4 regions of the Lentzea sp. NPDC004782 genome follow, and region 3 is predicted to be linked to each of the others. Evidence: riboswitches for the same ligand, from Rfam matches in the RefSeq annotation. Region 3 holds a riboswitch; each other region holds the start of a gene.
What was found. A riboswitch is a leader RNA that binds a small molecule or an ion and turns the genes downstream of it on or off. The one in region 3 is predicted to bind cobalamin.

Region 1 (2,195 bases), on a different contig from region 3:
CGCGTGCTTACCGTCGGACGCGTGACTGACCTGCTGCTCGGCTTCGGCACCATGATGACCCTGATCGTCGCGATCGGCGCGCAGAACGCTTTCGTGCTGCGCCAAGGACTTCGGCGTCAGGCCGTGCTGCCGGTCGTCGCCGTGTGCGCGCTCTCCGACGCCGTTCTGGTCGCGGTCGGTGTCGCCGGGTTCGGGGTGATCGTCGCCCGGTGGCCGCAGGTGATCACCGCGGCGGCCGTCGTCGGCGGGCTTTTCCTGACCGGGTACGGGGTTCTGGCCGCGCGCCGGGCGTTCCGGCCGTCCGCGATGAACCTCGGCTCAGCCCAGCAGGGCCGGCCCGTGCTGACCGCCATCGCACTGACGTGGCTCAACCCGCACGTCTACCTCGACACGGTGCTGCTGCTCGGCTCGATCGCGGCCGGACGGTGGCTCTTCGGGGTCGGCGCGGTGGCCGCGAGCGTCACCTGGTTCGTCGCACTCGGGTTCGGGGCCCGGTTGCTGAGCCCGTGGTTCGCGAAGCCTCGTTCGTGGCGGGTGCTGGACGGCGTGATCGCCGCCGTGATGATCACTCTCGGGGTGACCCTGATCGCCGGGTGGTGATCATCACCAGCACCGCCGTCACGGCCAGCACACCGCTCGTCACGGGTGCCGCGGCACCGGCTCCGAGGGACGCCGAAGCGAGCACCGCACTGACGAGAGCACCCGCGAGAACTTTCGGGCGATGATCATCCACGTTTCCGACCATAACCCACGACACGCGCATGTTGGGTGGTGATCCAGACCCCACCCCCACATGTAGTATCTGCCGCGCTGGTGGTTCACCGGCCCGGAGCAACGGGCCGGTGAGGCAAGAGGGAACCCGGTGGGAATCCGGGACTGCCCCGCAGCGGTGAGTGGGAACGAAAGCCGTCAACGAAGCACTGGGTCGCGAGGCCTGGGAAGCGACGGCCGGTAGGCGCGAGGAACACGCCCACGAGTCCGAAGACCTGCCACCGGTGTGCGCGCAAGCCTGCGCGCACGACACGGTGCCCCGAGGGAGGGCGGCTGTGTGCCCTCGGTGGCGCGCGCCTGCACTTCCTCCGGCTCAGCTCGCGAGGAGAGAGCGTGCCCGACCGCCTTTCAGTGGTCATTCACGAAGCGTGTGCCGACCTGCCCAACGCGTCGGCCGAGGCCGTGCTGGCCGAGACGAAGCGAAATCTCTACGACGGCATCACCGACGCCGAGCTCGCCCTGGCGCCGATCATGGCCGCCCGCACGATGGTCGAGCAGGACCCGGACTACTCGTACGTCAGCGCCCGGTTGCTGCTCGACAAGCTGCGTGCCGAGGCCTGTGGCGAGCCGCTGTCGCACGCCGAGATGACCGAGCACTACCCGTCGTACTTCACGTCGTTCGTCCGTCACGGCGTCAAGCTCGGCCAGCTCGACCCGCGCCTGGAGGACTTCGACCTGGCCCGCCTGGGTGCGGCGCTGCGCCCGGAGCGCGACCTGAACTTCCAGTTCCTGGGCCTGCAGACGCTGTACGACCGCTACTTCCTGCACCACGACGGCCGCCGCTACGAGCTGCCACAGGCGTTCTTCCTGCGAGTCGCCATGGGCCTGGCGCTCGACGAGGACGACCGCGACGCCCGCGCGATCGAGTTCTACGAGCTGCTGTCGTCGTTCGACTTCATGTGCTCGACACCGACGTTGTTCAACTCGGGCACCACACGGCCACAGCTGTCGTCGTGCTTCCTGACCACTGTGGACGACGATCTCGCCGCGATCTTCCACGGCATCAGCAACAACGCGCTGCTCAGCAAGTTCGCCGGCGGGCTCGGCAACGACTGGACGCCGGTGCGCGGGATCGGCGCGCACATCAAGGGCACCAACGGCAAGTCGCAGGGGGTGGTGCCGTTCCTCAAGGTCGCCAACGACACCGCGGTCGCGGTCAACCAAGGCGGGCGTCGCAAGGGCGCGGTGTGCGCGTACCTGGAGACCTGGCACATCGACGTCGAGGAGTTCCTCGACCTGCGCAAGAACACCGGCGACGAACGCCGTCGCACCCACGACATGAACACCGCGAACTGGGTGCCGGACGAGTTCATCCGGCGAGTCCGCGCGAACGGTCAGTGGACGCTGTTCTCGCCGGACGAGGTGCCGGACCTGCACGACGCGTTCGGTGACGACTTCGCGGTCAAGTACCGCGCGTACGAGCA
Region 2 (2,195 bases), on a different contig from region 3:
GCCGGACGGCGGTCTCGACGTCGGTCTCCTCCACCTCCGTCGCGCCGCGCCAGGCCGCGTGGGCGGTGGCGGCACGGGCGACGACGAGGTCCGCGCGCATGCCGTCGACCTCGAAAGCCGCGCAGACGGCGGCGATCCTGCGCAGCTCACCGTCCGGAAGGGACACTCGCGGGAGGTTCGCGCGTGCCTGCGTGATCTGCTGCTTGAGCTTCGCGTCCTCGTCCGCCCACTTCGCGGCGAACGTCACCGGGTCGGCCTCGTAGGCGAGCCGGCGCCGGATCACCTCGGTGCGGACACCGACGTCCCGTGCCGCCTTCACCGCCACGGTCAGCCCGAACCGGTCGAGCAGCTGCGGCCGCAGCTCGCCCTCCTCGGGGTTCATCGTGCCGACCAGCAGGAACTGCGACGGGTGCGACACCGAGACGCCTTCGCGCTCCACGTGCGCCCGCCCCATCGCCGCCGCGTCGAGCAGCAGGTCGACCAGGTGGTCGTGCAGCAGGTTGACCTCGTCGACGTAGAGCACGCCCCGGTGCGCCGCGGCCAGCAGCCCGGGCTGGAACGCCCGCACCCCCTCGGTCAGCGCCTTCTCCAGGTCGAGCGACCCGACCAGCCGGTCCTCGGTGGCACCGACCGGCAACTCGACGAGTTTCGCGGGCCTGCGCTCACTGCCGTCGTGCGGCGCGTCCGGGCAGTCCGTCGTGCCCGGCACGCAGCCGAACCGGCAGTTCTCGGAGACGTCCAGCTCGGGCAGCAGCGCGGCCAGGGCACGCACGATCGTCGACTTCGCGGTCCCCTTCTCGCCGCGCACGAGAACACCGCCGATACCGGGGTGCACGGCGTTCAGCAGCAGGGCCAGCCGGAGGTCGTCATGTCCGACGACAGCCGAAAAGGGGAACATGCTCGGCGAAGTCCTTCCTCGGGTGTCCACGCCCGTGGCCGGTGGTCGAAAGAGGGGGACGAGTTCCTGACTCCCGGCCTCCTCCTCGAGAACCGGTCACAGTCGCGGGACGGCGCCGGATTCGCACCGGCTTCCTCGCACTCCCCTCACAGCCCCGGCATCGTCGCATTTCGGTCCTGCCGGTCCAACAGCCAGGTGAGCGACATCGCGTCGCGGACGCGGCAGGCTGCTGGTTCTCAGTCGCACTAGCGCTGCGAAGTCCTGGCAACCGAGGTCGCGGACGCGCTGGTAGAGCAACTTCTCGTCCGCTTCCAGGACCGAGTCGTCCTGCTCGAGGACGAGCATCGGACTCCGCGAGGTCTGTGGTCACCTGACAACACCACGGCCGCCGCGATGTCACATCAGAGCAGGCTCTGGAACTCCGCCCACGCCTCCCGCACCTCGTCGCCCGTCCACTCCAGCGCGGGCTCCGCCACCGTGACCTCGGTCTTGGCCATCTGACCGTCCCGCCAGAACCGCCCGAGGAACTTCCCGCTCGCCTCGGTCAGCCGGGCCGGGTCGCCGGGCAGGTGCAGCGCGAACTGGTGGGTGTGCGGCTCCGGCAGGCCCATCGCCTCGGCGACCACCTTGGCGTGCGCGACGTAGGTGCCCAGGCGGGGCAGCACGGTGTCGAGGCCGTGCAGGGCCGACAGCGCCGCCGGCCACTGCTGGAACAGCATGCCGCCGTAGCGGTGCCGCCAGACGCGGGCCTGGTCGACGAAGTCCCGGGTGCCGGCGAGTGCCGCACCGGAGATGCCCTCCAGCGACTTGTAGAACGAGACGTAGATCGAGTCGAAGAGGCCCGCGATCTCCTCCAACGGCTTGCCGAGGCCGTACGTGCTCTCCCACAGACGGGCGCCGTCGAGGTGCACGACGGCGTCGCGGTCGCGGGCGGCGTCGACCACGGACACCAGCTCGTCCCAGGTCGGCAGGACGAAGCCGGCCTCGCGGTCGGGGACCTCCACCAGCAGCGTGCCGAACGGTTCCGGGCAGTCCGCCACGTGCTCGTTCGCGACCTTGATCGGGCGGAGGCCGGACAGGACGGTCAGCGCGTCGTCCTCGTGGTGCAGGGGGTGGGCCAGCGGGTGCATCGCCACGATCGGGTTGTGGGTGCGGTCGGCCCAGCAGCGCAGGGCGATCTGCTGCGCCATGGTGCCGGTCGGCACGAACAGCGCCGCCTCGGTGCCGAGCAGTTGCGCGACCCGCGTTTCCAGGGCGCCCACCGGGCCGCCTTCGCCGTAGCGGTCCGGGTCGACGT
Region 3 (2,195 bases):
CCCGATTGGAGGGCCCCCTGGGGGGATCGGGTCCCCACTCCAATCGTCTCAGGCAGGTCTGACAATTCCGGGCGGGCGAGCCAGGCGTACACGTCGGCGCGCACGTCGGACAGCGACTTGGCGCAGCCGGGGCGGCCGGTGCAGGCGCTCACGCCGTGCCAGGGCGAGGCGGGATCGGTGATCAGGCCGGACGTGTCGGTTCCCGGCGGCACGACCAGGCTGCGCCACGGGGTCAGCCGGACCGGGACGCCGGGGAGCTGGTGGGCGTCGAGGCGGCCCAGCGGCACGCCCGGCGTCACCGCGGAAGGTGCGACCGGTGTCACAGCCGGGGTGATGCGCGGGACGTCGGTGGCGCCGAAGTGCTCGGTGATCTTTCGCACACCGCCGTCCACTTCGGACAGGCGCCAGGCCGGGCCGCGCAGCTGCTGGAAGAGGCGGGCGGCCGTGACGACGGCGTCGACGGGGTCGGTGACGCGCACACCGGTATCGGTACCGGCGAGCAGCAGCACGTCGTCCACCAGCCCGAAGTCGCCGCCCGAGCCGCTCACCGGCAACCCGACCGTGACGAGGAAACGCCCTGGTAGCGAGGCCAGTTCCGGGTCCGCGCACAGGGCCTCGTCCAGTGCGTCGACCAGCGCCTGGTTGTCCTCCAGCGGTGCGGCGATGATGTTGCGGATGCGTTCGTGCGTGTCAGAGGGCAGCAGACCGGCCGCACGCAGGCGTGAACCCAGCTCGGCGCCGTCCGCGAGGCCTCTGATCTGGAGGTTCGCCCGCGAGGTCAGCTCCAGCGAGCCGTTCCCGAGTTCCAGCGCCGCAACCCGGACCACGTCCCACTGAGCAGCGGAAAGAGTGCCGCCCGGGACCCGGATGCGCGCGAGTCCGCCGTCGGCCGCCTGGTGCAGCTCGACGGCGCCTGGGCAGGCATCCGGGTGAGTACGCATAGGTCGGACTGTAACCCGCCGGTTAGGGTGAGCCCGAACGACGAAGCGCAGGAGGAAGCCGGTGTGAATCCGGCGCGGTCCCGCCACTGTGACCAGCGGCAGCTGGGAGTCAGGAACTCCGCTTCGCCTGTCACCCGCAACCTGGGGCGAGGACCCCACGAGGGATGGAGCCTGCGTGATCCTGCTGCTGTCGACCTCCGACACCGACCTGCTGTCGGCTCGGGCGAGTGGTGCCGAGTACCGGCTCGGCAACCCCGCGCGACTCGCGGCCGACGACCTGCCGGCGCTGGTCCAGGACGTCAACCTGGTCGTGGTGCGCATTCTCGGTGGGCGCCGGATGTGGGAGGAAGGGCTCGACTGGCTGCTGGCCGGCGGCCTGCCCGTGGTGGTGCTGGGCGGTGAGCAGCAGCCGGACGCGGCGCTGATGGAGCTGTCGACGGTGCCCGGTGGCGTGTGCGCCGAGGCGCACCTCTACCTCGCGCACGGTGGTGCCGCGAACCTCGCCGAGCTGCACAAGTTCCTCGAAGACACGATTCTGCTGACCGGGCACGGGTTCGCCCCGCCGCAGGCCACGCCGACCTGGGGTGTGCTGGAGCGCGAGCCGTCGAACGAAGGCCCGACGGTGGCGGTGCTCTACTACCGGGCGCACCACGTCGCGGGCAACACGGCGTTCGTGCACGCGTTGTGCGACGCGATCGAGGCCAAGGGCGGGAAGCCGCTGCCCGTCTACTGCTCGTCCCTGCGCACCGCCGAGCCCGAACTGCTCGACACGCTCCGCCAGGCCGACGCGCTGGTCGTCACGGTGCTCGCGGCGGGTGGCACGAACCCCGCCAAGGCGAGTGCCGGTGGCGACGACGACGCGTGGGACGTCGGCGCGCTCGCCGCGCTGGACGTGCCGATCCTGCAGGGGTTGTGCCTCACGTCGAGCCGCGAGTCGTGGGACGAGAACGACGACGGACTGTCCCCTTTGGACACCGCGACGCAGGTGGCGATCCCCGAGTTCGACGGTCGGATCATCACGGTTCCCTTCTCGTTCAAGGAGATCGACGAGGACGGGCTCACGGTGTACGTGGCGGATCCCGAACGGGCGCTGCGCGTCGCCGGGATCGCGGTCCGGCACGGGAAGCTGCGGCACATCCCGGTGGAGGACCGCAAGATCGCGGTGATGCTGTCGGCGTACCCGACCAAGCACTCCCGCATCGGCAACGCCGTCGGCCTGGACACGCCGGCGTCGACCGTGCGGTTGCTGAAGGC
Region 4 (2,195 bases), on a different contig from region 3:
TCGTGTGGCAGGCGCGGACCGCGAAAGAGATCACGATGGCGGTCTACGGCCCGTTCGGCCGCAAGATGGCCACCGGTGAGTCCGTGTTCCACGCCCTGTTCCGGATCCGCGGCGAGCTGGGGGACCCCGAGCAGTACAGCCCGCCGTGGAAGGTGCTGGTCAAGGGATCCAGGAGGGACGTGTGGCACCTCGGTCACAAGGTGTCGATCTTCCCCGGTGACCGGGCCGAGATCGTCGTGCCCGGTGAGAAGGTGACCGAGTCCGTCGACGTGCTCGCGATGCTCGAACCGCACGACACTCCGAAGTTCGGCTTGGTCGAGCATCAGATGACCAACGTCCTGGAGTACTTCCGCCGCTTCGGCGTGTGAGGCTCCTCGTAGCCCGAGGTCACGCCAGCCAGAGGATGAGGCCGGCCAGCAGCAACCAGTGCTGGCCGGCCACCGCCACGGCACGCCAGCCGGGCTTGGCCAGGCGGGAGATCGCGAGGCTGATCGGTACGAACACCAGTCCCACCCCGAAGAACGCCGACGGCACCACCCAGCTGCCGTCGGACGCGATGAGCAACATGCCCATGAGCCCTGCCAGGAACGCGCTGGAGTAGATCGCCACGTCGCGGCGCCAGAGGAGCACCAGCAGCGGCGCGACCGCGATCGCCCAGCCGATCAGCGCCTGCGGCAACGCCAGACAGAACTCCGGCGTGCAGTAGAGCCGATCAAGTGCCGCCGGGATCTCCTCGGCCCAGATGCCACCGGTCTGGAAACCGGCGACGAGCAGGGCGAACGCGATGAAGGCGGGGCTGTTCTTCTGCCCCGTGTCCTGCTCGCCCAGTTGACGCTGACGCCGTAATCGCCGTTTGTCTCCTCCGCCCATGCCTGTTGAACGCGTCTCCGCGCGGTTTTGTGCACTGGCCGGTGAGTTAGGGTGGGGTCGTCGTGCACGGGGGAAGACCGGTCGAAGTCCGGCGCTGACCCGCAACGGTAGGTCCCACTCCGGTGGGGCGAGCCCGAACACCCGCACACGGCTTTCAACCGGGAACTCCTGCCGTGGACTGCGGGAAGGGCTGTCAGTGATCGCGAAGATCAGCGCGCTCGTCGGCGTGCTCGCCGTCAGCGTCGTGGCGGGCGTGGCGCTCGGCCCCGTCTCCGTCCCGTTCAGCGTCACGGTCGACCTGTTGCGGGCGGCCGTCACCGGCGGCACGATCCCCGCGGACCTCGCCGGGCAGTACCACATCGTCTGTGACATCCGGCTGCCGCGCGTGCTGCTCGCCGCGGTCGTCGGTGCCGGGCTGAGCACGGTCGGCGTCGCGATCCAGGCGATGGTCCGCAACGCGCTCGCGGACCCCTATGTGCTCGGCATCTCGTCGGGCGCGAGCGTCGGTGCGACGGCGGTCGCGACGCTCGGCGTGTTGTCCGGTCTCGGCGTCTACGCGTTGTCGACCGGGGCGTTCCTGACCGGACTCGGTGCCACCGCGCTGGTCTACCTCACCGCGCGCACGAGCCGGGGGCTCACACCGTTGCGGCTGGTGCTGACCGGAACCGCGCTGGCGTACGGGTTCTCGGCCGTCGCGATGCTGCTGGTGTTCCAGGCGCCACGCGGGGACGCGGCGCGGGCGGCGATGTTCTGGTTGCTCGGCAGCCTCGGCGGAGCGGACTGGAAGTCGTTGCCCGTGGCCACCTCGGTGACGGTGCTCGGGATCGTGTACCTGCTCACCAGGGCGCGGCAGCTGAACGCGCTGGCGATGGGCGACGAGACGGCGACCACGCTGGGTGTCGAGGTCAACCGGTTCCGCACGCGGCTGTTCGTCGTCACCGCGGCGATCACCGGCGTGCTGGTGGCGGTCAGCGGCGCGGTGGGCTTCGTCGGGCTCATGCTGCCGCACCTCACGCGCATGGTCGTGGGCGCGGACCACCGCAGGGTGCTGCCGCTCGCACCCCTTGCCGGGGCCTCGTTCCTCGTCTGGGTCGACGTGGCCGCCCGGATGCTCGCGGCGCCGGAAGAGCTGCCGCTCGGCGTCATCACGGCCGCGATCGGCGTGCCGTGCTTCATCTTCCTCATACGCCGCAAGAGCTACGTGTTCGGAGGACGTTGATGCGCGTCGAGCTCACCGGCGTCGCGGTCCGCGGGATCGTCGAGGACATCACGCTCACCGCCTCGGCCGAGGTCGTCGGCATCGTCGGCCCGAACGGCAGCGGCAA

Region 1: it holds a riboswitch for cobalamin, as region 3 does, so the genes downstream of both, ABZV40_RS38980 (ribonucleoside-diphosphate reductase subunit alpha) here and cobN (cobaltochelatase subunit CobN) in region 3, are expected to answer to the same signal.
Region 2: it holds a riboswitch for cobalamin, as region 3 does, so the genes downstream of both, ABZV40_RS03510 (putative cobaltochelatase) here and cobN (cobaltochelatase subunit CobN) in region 3, are expected to answer to the same signal.
Region 4: it holds a riboswitch for cobalamin, as region 3 does, so the genes downstream of both, ABZV40_RS21785 (iron ABC transporter permease) here and cobN (cobaltochelatase subunit CobN) in region 3, are expected to answer to the same signal.

The regions. Positions count from the first base shown of each region.
Region 1 covers NZ_JBEXJN010000065.1:3,407-5,601, reverse strand. Annotated here, with positions in the region: gene ABZV40_RS38985 (LysE/ArgO family amino acid transporter) at 52-600, shown strand; cobalamin riboswitch at 798-1,009, shown strand; gene ABZV40_RS38980 (ribonucleoside-diphosphate reductase subunit alpha) at 1,105-2,195, shown strand, end outside.
Region 2 covers NZ_JBEXJN010000003.1:47,098-49,292, reverse strand. Annotated here, with positions in the region: gene ABZV40_RS03510 (putative cobaltochelatase) at 1-898, opposite strand, end outside; cobalamin riboswitch at 938-1,078, opposite strand; gene ABZV40_RS03505 (beta-eliminating lyase-related protein) at 1,300-2,195, opposite strand, start outside.
Region 3 covers NZ_JBEXJN010000061.1:38,360-40,554, forward strand. Annotated here, with positions in the region: gene ABZV40_RS38145 (hypothetical protein) at 1-941, opposite strand, end outside; cobalamin riboswitch at 950-1,082, shown strand; gene cobN (cobaltochelatase subunit CobN) at 1,117-2,195, shown strand, end outside.
Region 4 covers NZ_JBEXJN010000023.1:8,702-10,896, forward strand. Annotated here, with positions in the region: gene ABZV40_RS21775 (hypothetical protein) at 1-368, shown strand, start outside; gene ABZV40_RS21780 (hypothetical protein) at 388-870, opposite strand; cobalamin riboswitch at 897-1,034, shown strand; gene ABZV40_RS21785 (iron ABC transporter permease) at 1,067-2,089, shown strand; gene ABZV40_RS21790 (ABC transporter ATP-binding protein) at 2,089-2,195, shown strand, end outside.